3 regions of the Alkalilimnicola ehrlichii MLHE-1 genome follow, and region 1 is predicted to be linked to each of the others. Evidence: predicted binding sites of a transcription regulator. Region 1 holds the regulator's gene; each other region holds the start of a gene.
The links. The regulator sigma-54, encoded in region 1, starts transcription at its own class of promoters, with help from an activator protein. The targets are predictions, from matches to a motif close to TGGCANGNTNCNTGCTT.

Region 1 (4,281 bases):
CGACCCGAGAGCGCCGTCAACCGGCCGCTGGAACTGGAGACCCGCGAGCTGTGGTTCTACCCCGGTGACGACCGGGTGGAGACAGAGGCGCACGCCGTGCTACGCCAGGACACCTCCTACACCGAGGGCGTGGGGGCCCGAGCTTGGCTGGACCAGCAAAGGATCGAATTGCAATCCGAGGTCAGAGGACACCATGAACTGCCATAACCGCGCCGCCACCTTGCTGGCCGGCCTGCTCTGTCTGCTGCTGGCCACCGGGGGGCAAGCCCGTACCCCCGACCGCGACCGGCCCATTGATCTGGAGGCCGACCGCGCCGAGATCGACAACGTCCGCGGCATCAGCACCTACACCGGCGCTGTCGTGTTGACCCAGGGCAGCCTGGTCATCACCGGCGATCGCATGGTTGTGCACACCCGCGACGTGGAGGGGCGCCGCGTTCTGGACCGGGTGGAGGTGGCGGGCGGCCCGGCCACCTACGAGCAACTGCCCCCGGGGCAAACCGACACGGTGCATGCCGAAGCCCCGCGCATGGAGTACCACAGTCGCGGGCCGCAGCGCCTGCACCTGTCCGGAGGGGCCGAACTCTGGCAGCGGGAGAACCGCATGTCCGGCGACGAGATCCGCGTCAATCTGGAGACCCAGGAGGCAGTGGTCGAGGGCCGGGAGGACCGGCGCACCCGCACCATCTTCTACCCGGCGGAGGAGCGGGACGAGGAATGAGCCGCCTGGAGGCCAAATCGCTGGTCAAGCGCTATCGCGGCCGCACCGTGGTCGAGGAGGCCTCACTCACCGTGGATGCCGGTGAGATCGTCGGCCTGCTGGGGCCCAACGGCGCCGGCAAGACCACCTGCTTCTACATGGTGGTGGGCCTGGTGCGGGCCGATGGCGGTCAGATCCTGCTCAACGGCGAGGACATCACTGCCCTGCCGATGCACGCCCGCGCCCGCAAGGGCATCGGCTACCTGCCCCAGGAGGCCTCGGTCTTTCGCAAGATGACCGTGGCCCAGAACATCATGGCCATCCTGGAGACCCGACCGGACCTGGACCGTCGGGCCCGAAGGGAGCAGCTACAACAACTCCTGGACGAATTCCATGTGCCGCACCTGGCAGACCAGTCCGGCATCAGCCTCTCCGGCGGCGAGCGCCGGCGGGTGGAGATCGCCCGGGCCCTGGCCGCCAACCCGCAGTTTATCCTGCTCGACGAGCCCTTCGCCGGCGTCGACCCCATCTCGGTGGTCGATATTCAGCACATCATCCGGCAGCTCACCGAGCGCGGCATCGGTGTACTGATCACCGATCACAACGTCCGTGAGACCCTGGGCATCGTGGAACGGGCCTACATCCTCAGCCAGGGCCGGGTCATCGCCCGCGGCAGCGCGGAGGAGGTCCTCGCCAACCAGGCGGTGCGCGAGGTCTACCTGGGCGAGCATTTTCGGCTATAGGCGCCATTCCGCTGTAAACTAGGGGCATCCAGACCCGCGTGACGGGTCGCTTCCGACGCCATCGGGCGGCGACGATTAAAGAGATCCATGACAAGACATCGCATTCACACTTCAAAAGAACCGGATGGGGGGCACCCCCTTTGGCAACGGTCATGAAACAATCGCTGCAACTTCGACTCGGGCAGCAACTCACTATGACGCCACAGCTGCAACAGGCCATCCGCCTGCTGCAGCTCTCCACCCTGGATCTGCAGATGGAGATCCAGCAGCAGCTCGAGTCCAACGTCATGCTGGAACTCGCCGAAGAGGACCAGCAGGAGACCGAACAGCGCACCGAAGAGGGCGAGACCCAGGACACGGAGGGCGAGCGCGGGGACGAGGCCAGCACCGAGGAGGCCACCGAGGCCGGGACCGCGGGCGAGGAGACCGCCGCCCAGGAGCAGGCCGACATCCCCGAGGACCTGCCGCTGGACTCCAATTGGGATGACATCTACGACGGCAGCACCCCCTGGAGCCAGCCGGACAGCGAGGACGAGGACCGCGACCCCTACGCCAACCGCTCCGGTGGCGGTGAAACCCTGCACGACCACCTGACCTGGCAGGCGGAGCTCACCCCCTTCACCGATCGGGACGCGGCCATCGCACAGGTCATCATCGACTCCGTGCGCGACGACGGCTACCTGGGCGCCGGCATCGAGGAGTTGATCTCCGCCCTGCCGGCGGAGTGGGCCGTGGAGCCCGATGAGGTCGAGGCGGTGCTCCGGCGCATCCAGCACTTCGACCCGGTGGGCGTGGCCGCCCGCGATCCGCGTGAGGCGCTGCTCATCCAGCTCGAGCAGCTGCCGCCGGACACCCCACTGCTGCCCGAGGCCCGGCGCCTGGTGGATCTGCACCTGGACATGCTGGTACAGCGCCAGTACGCCCAACTCTGTCGGCGCATGAAGCTCAATCAGGACCAGCTTCGCGAGGTCCTGGGCCTGATCCAGACCCTCGATCCGCGGCCGGGCTCGCAAATCGGTGGCGACGAGACCCAGTACGTGGTCCCCGACGTGGTGGTCCGGCGCAGCGACGGCCGCTGGCAGGTGGAGCTCAATCCCGCGACCGCCCCCCGGCTGCGGGTCAACAGCTATTACGCCAGCCTGATCAAACGCGCCGACAACAGCAGCGACAACACCACCCTGCGCAACCACCTGCAGGAGGCGCGCTGGTTCATCAAGAGCCTGCTTAGCCGCAACGACACCCTGCTCAAGGTCGCCCGCTGCATCGTCGAGCGCCAGCAGGGCTACTTCGACCACGGCGAAGAGGCCATGCAGCCGTTGGTCCTGCGCGAGGTGGCCGAGGCGGTGGACATGCACGAGTCCACCATCTCCCGGATCACCACCCGCAAGTACATGCACACCCCGCGGGGCACCCTGGAGTTCAAGTACTTCTTCTCCAGCCATGTGCAGACGGTGGACGGCGGCGAGTGCTCCGCCACCGCCATCCGTGCCCGCATCCGGCGTCTGATCGCCGATGAGAACCCCACCAAACCACTCAGTGACAGTCGTATTGCCAATATCCTCCAGGAGGAGGGCATAAACGTGGCAAGACGGACCGTAGCCAAGTATCGTGAGGCTATGGCCATCGCGTCCTCGTCAGAGCGCAAGCGACTGGCCTGAATCGCAACGTTGAAAGGAGGCGGCATGCAAATACAGATCACCGGTCACCACGTGGATGTCACGGATGCCCTGAAGGCCTATGTACGGGAGAAATTCCAGCGCCTGGAGCGCCATTTCGATAACGTGGTGGACAGCCACGTGATCCTCTCGGTGGAAAAACTCCGGCAGAAGGCCGAGGCCAATCTGCTGATCAGCGGCAACCGGCTGCACGCGGAGACCACCGACGAAGACATGTACGCCGCCATCGACGGCATGATCGACAAGCTTGACCGCCAATTGGTCAAGCACAAGGAGAAGGTCACCGACCACCACCGCCGCGAGGGGGCTGCTCAGAAGGCGGGAGCGGGCGCAGGGGCCGCGGAGTAGACACTCAACCATCGGCCGGTGACCGCCGTCGCGGTCACCGGCCCCGGGCTGAACGACACCATGAAAATCGCCGAACTCATCACTCCGGACCGCATCCGTTGCGACGCCGAGGTCAGCAGCAAGAAGCGCGTGCTGGAACAACTCAGCGACCTGCTGACTGCGGATGACACCACACTGGCCTCCACCCAGGTCTTCGACCGGCTGGTGGCGCGGGAACGGCTGGGCAGCACCGGCCTGGGCCACGGCGTTGCCCTGCCCCACGCCCGCATGGAGGGCATCGAGCAGGCGCGGGGTGCCATGATCCGCCTCGACCAGGGGGTGGACTTCGACGCCTTCGACCGGGAGCCGGTGGATCTGCTGTTTGCGCTGGTGGTCCCCGAGCACTTCACCGACGAGCATCTGCAGATCCTCGCCGACCTGGCGGAGATGTTCAGCGACAGCGGCCTGTGCGAACAGCTTCGCGCCACCACAGACCCCACACGCCTGCACCGGCTGCTATCGGAGTGGCAGGGCAGCGAAACGGCCGGCTAACACCGACCGCCCCGAGCGGCGGTCGGTGGGCGGAGCACCATCTTCATGAAGAGCATCCGGTTGATCATCATCAGCGGCCTGTCCGGGTCGGGGAAGAGCGTGGCCCTGCACACGCTCGAGGACCAGGGCTGGTACTGCATCGACAACCTGCCCATTGGGTTGCTCAGCGCCTTCGCCCGACACGTCAATGACACCTGCCCCGCCGGCGGCGGCCGCTACGCCGTGGGTATCGACGCCCGCAACCGCCCGGAGGACCTGGACCGCATCCCGGCGATCCTGGACG
Region 2 (4,281 bases), 580 kb from region 1:
TCGTGGCCCGAGCCCTGAGGGAGCGGGCACTGCCAGTGGACCTGATGCCGGAACACCGATGGTTCATGAAACCCCTGGTACAGGCACTGGCCAAGCACCTCGGCCCCGCCTAGCGCTCCGGACCCCATGCCGGGGCGCCACCGTGCGGGACTTACCGTCCCACCCCCTTGAACATATCCGCCAGATCAATGGTCGCCCGGGCCACATCGACCAACTTCTTGTTCTGAGTCATAGCCAGCTTACGCATGAACCGGTAAGCCTCATCCTCAGTCATGTCCCGGTGGGTCATAATCAGACCCTTGGCCTTCTCAATGGACTTGCGCTCCTCCAACGCAGCCTGGGCCTCCCGCAACTGCTCGCCCATCTCGTGCAGGCGGAGCGACTGGGACTGCACCAGATCGATCAGCGAGCGGCCCAAACGGGGGCTGGCGCAGCCGGCGTCGTAGGTTTCTTCCACCGGAGGTGCATCGGCGGGCGGGTCATAAAAGATGGCGAAAGACCCCGGCCCCGGCTGTTCAACCAGGGTGTCCAGCTCGATCCGGTGCTTGTCCAAATCCGCCCGGGCGTCCTCGAGTTTTCGTGCGCAGAGCTCAGTCAGGGCTACCTCCAGACGGTCCTCCACCTCCTTGATCGCATTGATCCGGGCAGTTGTCAGTTCGAACCAGTCATCGCAGAGCGATTGCTCGGCCTGCCCTTCCTGCACGGAGGCGAAGGCGATGCGCCGGAACCGCTCCAGCGTGGTCATGGCCTCGCGACTGATCGCCCCCCGCCACGCATCCAGAGAGCGCGAATCGGCGAACTCCATAAAGATCTGAAAGCAGCGCTCCTGGTGGTCTATCAATTGTTGTAGCCGTCCGGAAAGGGGCTCGTCGAACCCGCCACGGGCGAAGCCAGCAGCGCCCACAGCGCGCTCCTGCCCGGCCAACTCCTTACCCTGCATGAGATGAAACATGGCCACCAGTACGCGCGAGATATCCGGATCGGCGGCCGCATCAGCCGCCTCGAAGACCACAGCGAGCAGACCGCGCACCAGTTCACTGTAGCCCTCGATGATGGCCTCCGGGGACAGTTTCAGACCCCGGATTTCACGGCGCACGGCGCGCAGTTCATCGAGCCCGTGAAGGGCATAAGCGATCCGGGCGAACAGGCGAACGAACCCCGGGCTGCAGAGCCGTTGCGTGTCCAGCTCGGCGAGCCGCTCACGAAACGCTTGCTCCCTGTCTCGGGTTTCCTCTACCCGCCGCGCCAACCGTTCACCGGCCCGCTCGCCACGGGACGCCACATGGAGGTTGGACAGGCCCCGCTCCTGCTGGAGCGCATGCACCAAGTCACTGACCGCGGCCACCAGGCGGCCCATGTGTAGCAGATGATCCAGGCCCAGGATTTCACAACGTTTGGAGGCCAGCAGATAGTCGGCGACCTCCTGAGTGGCGCTGGTATTCGCCATAGTGCCCCTTGTCGTTCGTAGCCTGAGAAAATCACCCGACGGATCTGCCGCCAGGGCCTGATCTCAGTCAGCATGTGCAAATTCCAGGCCAATCAGAAAGGATGCACTATATCCATATTTATCTCTATTTTCCGGTTGTTACATACCTCCACCCTGAGCGCACCATCGCGCCGTGCGCGATAATGGTGCACCGCACCATAATACTGGTCATATTGCCCCGGTATAGCGCCCCGGCGAGGTAAGCAGCGCCTCAACTATCCCACCCTTCACCGCTTACGGCGGGAACCCGCGATGCCTCCCGGTGATTCGCGATTGGGGCACACGGGTCACTGACGCAGGAAACGCCCACACCCCGGATAGGTTCTGGTGTCCACGCGCAGTTCCACGGTGGCATTGAAGCGCTCGCCGCTCATGCTGTCGCGACAGGTGGCGCGCTGGATGTGCAGTTCCACCCGGTGGTCATCGGACTCAACCCGGAATGCCGTGCCACCGTCCGGGGTGATGAAGGGGCTGATCCGGTCGAAGGCCAGTTCCCGCTCCCCGTAGTCCAGGGTAAGCGTGAGTGCCGGCGTCTGGTTGTTGTTCACTTCGGCCATCCAGCCCGGCTCCTGGCCCACGGCCCAGAAGCCGGCCCCGCGAAGCTCCGCGGCCCGCCACGGGGGCAGGTGGTCAGTGGCCCGGCAGCGCAGCGGCTCGTCCCCGTCGAGCGTGAACCGGGCCTCGTCCATGCCTTTGACGTGGAACTCGTCGCCGTGGCGGTTCCGGTAACGGGCGCCGGATGCGGCCTCTTCCGCCGCCAGGCCGAGGGTGCCCATGCCGATGTGCAGAATCACGCCGTCCGCCTCGAACTCGGCGCGCACCCGGGTCTCACCGCACTGGTAGGCCTGATCCTGCCCAGTGGCAGGCATGTCATCCCCGCCACCGCCCTGGGCGGCGGCACAGCCGGCCAGGGCTACGACCAGGGGGGCGATCAGGGTCAGGGGGGCCCGAAGAACGGCCATGGTTGACGCCTCCCGTCAGTCCGGCCGTTTCAGGCCGGCGTCGCGGTCCATTTCATGCAGGCGTTCCAGGCGCTCGGCGATACGCGCCTCCAGCCCGCGCTCCGGCGGCCGGTAGTAGCGGCGCACGCCCATGGCCTCGGGGAAGTAGTTCTCACCGGCGGCGTAGGCATCCGGCTCGTCGTGGGCGTAGCGGTAGGCGCGGCCGTAGCCCAGCTCCTTCATCAATCGCGTGGGGGCATTGCGCAGGTGCACCGGGATCTCCTGGCTGCCCTGCTCGCGCGCGTCGCGCATGGCCGCGTTAAAGGCCGCATACACCGCGTTGCTCTTGGGCACGCTGGCCATGTAGACCACCGCCTGGGCCAGGGCCAGTTCGCCCTCCGGGCTGCCGAGGCGCTCGTAGGCCTCGACGCCATCCAGGGCCATCTGCAGGGCGCGCGGGTCGGCGTTGCCGATGTCCTCCGAGGCCATGCGGATCACCCGCCGACCGATGTAGAGCGGGTCGCAACCACCATCGAGCATGCGGCAGAACCAGTAGAGCGTGGCGTCGGGGTCAGAGCCGCGTACCGACTTGTGCAGGGCGGAGATCTGCTCGTAGAAGGCATCGCCGCCCTTGTCGAAGCGTCGGGTGCCACCGGCCACCGCCTCCCGGATGGCCGCCTCGTCCACGGTGTCCGACTCCGCTAGGTCGGCGGCGATCTCCAGGGTGGTCAGCGCCCGGCGGGCGTCGCCGTCGGCGGCCCGCACCACCAGCCGCAGGGCGTCGTCGGTAAGCCGCACCCGACCGCCATAACCGCGCTCCGGCTCCGCCAGGGCCTGGCGGACGATGCCCTCGATGGCGACCTCGTCCAGGGCCCGGAGCACGTAGACCCGGGCCCGCGACAGCAGGGCGTTGTTGAGCTCGAAGGAGGGGTTTTCGGTGGTGGCACCGATGAAGATGACCGTGCCGTCCTCCACCCAGGGCAGAAAGGCGTCCTGCTGCGCCTTGTTGAACCGGTGCACCTCGTCCACGAACAGCAGGGTGCGCCCCCCCGCGGCCCGCACCCGGGTGGCCTCCTCCATGGCCGCGCGGATGTCCTTGACCCCGGCCATGACCGCCGAGAGGGTGAGAAAACGTGCCTCGGCCGCCTCCGCCACCAGCCGCGCCAGGGTGGTCTTGCCAGTGCCGGGCGGCCCCCAGAGGATCATGCTGTGGGGCCGCCCGGCGCGGATGCCCTCGCGCAGCGATCGCCCCTCGCCCAGGATGTGGTCCTGACCGATGAACTCATCCAGGGTGCGCGGCCGCATGCGATCGGCCAACGGCCGGGCGGCCAGATCGGCACCCTCGCGCTCCGGCGCGTCGGCCCCGGGGCCCGCGCCGGCTGGCTCCGGATCCAACCCGGGCAACCCCTCCTGGTGGCTCAAAGCGTCCGCCCTCCTCCGGCCTCTATCACGTCTGCGCCCTCCGGTGGCTGGAATTCGAACCGGCCGGGATCGATCTCGACATCGCGTTCCAGCGCCTCCAGCCTGAGCACGGTGATCTGGCCCAGGCCGTCCTCCAACTCCAGCTCCACAGGCACCCCGTCCTCCAGCCGCAGCAGCACATGCTCGTAGTCCAGGGTGGCCTCGCGGGGTTGCAGGGCCACCCGACCCGGCTCGGGGAAGGTCAGCTCGAAGGCCTCCTCCAGCTCGCCCAGGGTGCCGCCCAGCAGGGTCGCCGGGCCGCGGCCGAGACTGTCGGCCAACGAGCGCACCGTCACCTGGTCGAGGTCCTGGTCATAGACCCAGAGCCTTTCACCGTCGGAGACGATCTCCTGCGGCCACGGCTCCGCATAGTTCCAGCGGAAGCGATCCGGC
Region 3 (4,281 bases), 1.4 Mb from region 1:
AAAAGGGGCCGACCACCGGGGTACGGTAGCCGGCCCGCAGGTTGCGGATGTCGAGTAAGGGAGTGTCCATGACGCCTTAGGGAACCATGGCCTCCACCCAGCGATCAATCAGCGCCAGGTAATCGTCCAGGTCACCGTTAACGGGGACCCCGGTGGGCAGCCCCTGGCTCGGCCAGCCAAGCTGCTCGGCCATAAAGTCCGGCCCGCGGCCGGGCTGGAACTCGGCCCGCAGGATGACGCCCTCGGTGCCCTCCAGCCGGCGCACCAGGTCGCGCAGGTGGGAGGCCGTGGGCTCCACGCCGGGCAGCGGCTCGACATAGCCGAGCCGTTCCACGCCCAGGCGCTCCAGCAGGTAGTCGGCGTCCTCGTGGTAGAGCAGCACGCCGGGACTCTGCGCCACGGTGGCCTCCCACTCCGGCAGGCGCGCCTCCACCGCCTCGGCGAAGCGCCGGGCATTGGCCTGATAGCTCTGGGCGTTGGCCTCGTCCAGCTCGCCCATGCGCTCGGCCAGCACCCCGGCCACGGTGGCCAGGCGCACCGGGTCCAGGTAGATGTGGGGGTTGCCCTCCGGGTGGACGTCGCCCTGGGCCCGGTCGGCGGCCACGCCGGTGCCGATGCGCTCCACCTGGGCGGCAGCCTCGAAGTAGCCGCTGCGCCCCGGACGGATGGCGGGATTGGCGGCGCCGTCGATGGCCGGCGGCAGCCAGCCGATCTCCAGCTCGGCCCCCACGGCGACCACCAGATCAGCCCGGCGCAGGTGGGTCATCATGTTCGGGCGCACGCTCAGGTAGTGGGCGTCGCGGTCCGGCGGGGCCAGGACGGTGACGTTGACGTGCTCGCCGCCGACGGTGCGGGCGAGCATGCCCATGTTGCTGGTGGTGGCCACCACGTTCATCCCGGCCTGGGCGAGACCGGCGAACAGCAACAGGGCGATTGCGAGTATCCAGCGGTGCATTCTGTGTCTCCTCGCCTTGAATGAGTGTCACGGTTTGACCGCCTGGCGGGCGTAAGGGCCCGGCAGGCGGTCAGGTTAGCCCGGTTCGATCAGAAGGGGTGTGCGCCGTGCACGCCCAGGCTCAGGTTGTACTGGAGCATGAAGGAGGCACCGCGATTGGTGTGGTCGTCCTCCTTGGCGAAGTCGTTGTAGTTGAGCTGAGCTCGCAGCGCGGAAAAGTGGGTCGGGCGCCACGTGGTGTTGAGCGTGTACCGGTAGCTGGCGTCGAAGTCCTCGAACTCACCGGCGCTGCGGTCCGGCACCAACGACTCGTTGGTCAGGCCCAGGGCCTCGAAGCGGGCGCCGACCTCCCAGCGCGGGGCGAACCCGTAGACGGCCTGGAGGTAGAGGCCGTCCTGGCGCCGGCGATCGGAGAAGCTGTCGGTGGTCTGCAGGCTGCCGTTGTTGACGCCCTGGAAGCTCTGACTCATGTAGTCGACGTCGATCTCACGCAGGAAGTACTCGCCCTGCAGTCGCAGGTTGCCGTGGCCGTAGGCACCACCGCTGTCGTACTTATAAACGGCGTCCACACCGGCGAACCAGGCATCACCGTCCCAGGATTCGTACCGGGTGCTGGAGTGCTGCTGCTCATTCTGGAAGGTGGTGGCGATCCCGTAGGAAAGCCCGAACTGGGCGGCGTGGTTGTAGCCGAGGTCCGGCGCAATCTTGAAGAAGCCGGTAAAGAGACGGGGTCCGGAGGCATCATCGAAGGGGTTGTCGTCCCGCCAGCGCTGCCGGGTGGGGTCCCCGGTGACGGGATCGGGGGTCACCGTCACTTCCTCTACCCGGCCCGAACCGATGTAGTTGGCGATCCCGCTGGTCTCACCCTGCAGGAGTTCGACGCCGAATCGGGTATAGACCGGAGTCGCTGGCACCCAGGAGAGCTGCACCCCCTTCTCCTGCAGGCCGTGGTCACCGAACAGGAACTCGTTGACCAGTGGACGGTCGACGAAGTCCCAGTCGTGCGGGTGCTGCTTGTTGATGTAGCCGATGTCGGACAGGAACTTACCGGCCTTCACCTGCAGGCCCGCCGGCAAATTCTGGGTGGTCAGATAGGCCTCTTCCACCTCGATGCCGGAGTCGCCCTCAATGGCCAGGATCACCATGGCGTCGAAGTAGTTGTCCACCGACGCGGAGAAGGCGATCTCCGTCTCGCGCAGGTTGAAGCCCTCGTCCAGGTCATGGTCGTGGCCGTGGCCGTGGCCGTGGCCGTGGCTGTGGCTGTGGCCACTGTCAAAGCCCGCCGGGGCGTCCCACTCACCGGTGAACTCGGAGTAGTACACCCCGTCCAGGATCACCGAGAGGGCCGGGTTGAACGCGGTGCCGGAATCGACTTGCTCCCGCGTGCCGCCCAGCGGCAGCGCCTGGGCCCGAAGCCCCGGCTGATCCAGCGGGTCCCGCTGCATCTGCGAGGTCACCTCTCCATCGCCAGTCCGGTCGGCCAGCACCCCTCCCGGTGCCAGCATGACCAACGTGGCGGCAACGGCCAGCGTCTTCTTGATCATGATTGTGTTGCTCCCCAATGCGTGTGACGTGATGCGGCCCACGAAGGGCGTCAGGTTGGCAGGTGTGAAATGCAATACTGTTGCATCAAGTGGTGCAATCTATTTGCAAGAAGGCCGGCTGTCAAGCGGGCAGGCTCTATACCTTTAGGGCTAATCCGTTACACTGGAGCTCGGCAAAAGCGCGCCATTTGGCACCGCTTTTGCTTCTCTCTTTCTGCGTCGGATTTCTGTCGGAGGGCGGACGGTCAATGGCAACAGCCACAAGCAAACAACAGGGGATGTCCAAGCTGGTGGTCATCCTGCTCATCGCGATTCTGGTCGTGCTTCTGGCCGTGGGAGGGGCAGTTGCCGCTTATCTGACGGGGATGATCGGCTCCGTCGGCAACGACGAGCCGCAGGTGGAACAGGCGCTGGACGAGCCCATCTACATCGAGCTGGACCCCGCACTGACCGTCAACTTCGAGCGCGGTGGCCGCATCAGTTACCTGCAGGCACGGGTGCAGCTCGAGACGCGGTACGCCTCGGTGGAAGAGGCGATCGACCGGCACATGCCGGTGATTCGCAATAATCTTCTCGACCTGTTTGCCGATCAGGACTACCAGGAGGTGAACACCCGCGCCGGCCGCGAGGCGTTGCGTCAGGCTGCCCTGGAGGAGGTCAATCAGGTGCTGGCCGAACGCGGTGTTGAGCAAAGGCTGGAGGCGGTCTACTTCACCCGCTTCGTCATGCAATAGGGGTAGGACCCATGGCCCAGGACATACTCAGCCAGGATGAAATCGACGCCCTGCTGCATGGCGTCGACGACGGTGCGGTGGATACCGAGGACGACGCCGAGCCTGGCGAGTTGCGCTCGTACAACTTCACCGCCGAGGAGCGGATCGTGCGTGGGCGGATGCCCACGCTGGAGATGATCAACGAGCGCTTCGCCCGGTTGTTCCGCATCGGGCTGTTCAACATGCTGCGCCGCACCCCGGAGGTGTCGGTGGTGGGTGTGGAGATGATGAAGTTCGGCGAGTACGTCCATACCCTGTTCGTGCCCACCAGCCTGAACCTGATGCGGGTGCATCCGTTGCGCGGCACCGGGTTGTTCATCATCGACCCCAAGCTGGTCTTCATCGTGGTGGACAACTTCTTCGGCGGCGACGGGCGGTTCTTCGTCAAGATCGAGGGGCGCGAGTTCACGCCCACCGAGCTGCGGGTCATCCGCATGCTTATCGATCAGGCCTTCGAGAACCTGGAGGAGGCCTGGAACCCGGTGATGAACGCCGAGTTCGAGTACATGCACTCGGAGGTCAACCCGCAGTTCGCCAATATCGTCAGCCCCAGCGAGGTGGTGGTGGTCAGCAAGTTCCATGTCGAGCTCGACGGCGGCGGCGGCGATATCCACGTGACGCTGCCCTACACCATGATCGAGCCGATCCGGGAGCTGCTCGATGCCGGCGTGCAGTCGGACCGCAACGAGGTGGACGAACGCTGGACCCGCTCCCTGCGCGAGGAGATGAAGTTTGCCGAGGTGGAGCTGTCCAGCGTGCTCACCGAGGTGGAGGTGAGCCTGCGCGATGTGATGAACATGAAGCCGGGCGACATCATCCCGGTGGAGTTGCCGGAGGCGGTGAAGGTGTATGCCGAGGACATGCCGGTCTTCCGCGGCCGCTACGGGGTACGTCACGGCAATACCGCCATCAAGATCACCGAGCGGATCCAGCCGCGCGCCGAGCAGGACGCCATCCATTGGCTGGAGAGCGAGGAAGAGGAGCGCGAGGCACCCGCAGAGGCGGAGGT

Region 2: MLG_RS08720 (nitrate- and nitrite sensing domain-containing protein) is a predicted target of sigma-54. The motif match lies at 1,522-1,538, and genes of this name have one in related genera.
Region 3: MLG_RS05000 (flagellar basal body-associated FliL family protein) is a predicted target of sigma-54. The motif match lies at 2,689-2,705, and genes of this name have one in related genera.

What each region holds. Positions count from the first base shown of each region.
Region 1 covers NC_008340.1:2,531,195-2,535,475, forward strand. The annotation lists gene lptC (LPS export ABC transporter periplasmic protein LptC) at 1-207, shown strand, start outside; gene lptA (lipopolysaccharide transport periplasmic protein LptA) at 194-721, shown strand; gene lptB (LPS export ABC transporter ATP-binding protein) at 718-1,443, shown strand; gene MLG_RS11300 (RNA polymerase factor sigma-54) at 1,596-3,101, shown strand; gene hpf (ribosome hibernation-promoting factor, HPF/YfiA family) at 3,126-3,467, shown strand; gene ptsN (PTS IIA-like nitrogen regulatory protein PtsN) at 3,528-3,998, shown strand; gene rapZ (RNase adapter RapZ) at 4,053-4,281, shown strand, end outside.
Region 2 covers NC_008340.1:1,954,059-1,958,339, forward strand. The annotation lists gene MLG_RS08715 (uroporphyrinogen-III synthase) at 1-113, shown strand, start outside; gene MLG_RS08720 (nitrate- and nitrite sensing domain-containing protein) at 152-1,447, opposite strand; gene MLG_RS08725 (COG3650 family protein) at 1,774-2,448, opposite strand; gene MLG_RS08730 (replication-associated recombination protein A) at 2,464-3,849, opposite strand; gene lolA (outer membrane lipoprotein chaperone LolA) at 3,846-4,281, opposite strand, start outside.
Region 3 covers NC_008340.1:1,108,744-1,113,024, forward strand. The annotation lists gene MLG_RS04985 (ATP-binding cassette domain-containing protein) at 1-70, opposite strand, end outside; gene MLG_RS04990 (metal ABC transporter substrate-binding protein) at 77-955, opposite strand; gene MLG_RS04995 (TonB-dependent receptor) at 1,045-2,400, opposite strand; gene MLG_RS05000 (flagellar basal body-associated FliL family protein) at 2,748-3,233, shown strand; gene fliM (flagellar motor switch protein FliM) at 3,245-4,281, shown strand, end outside.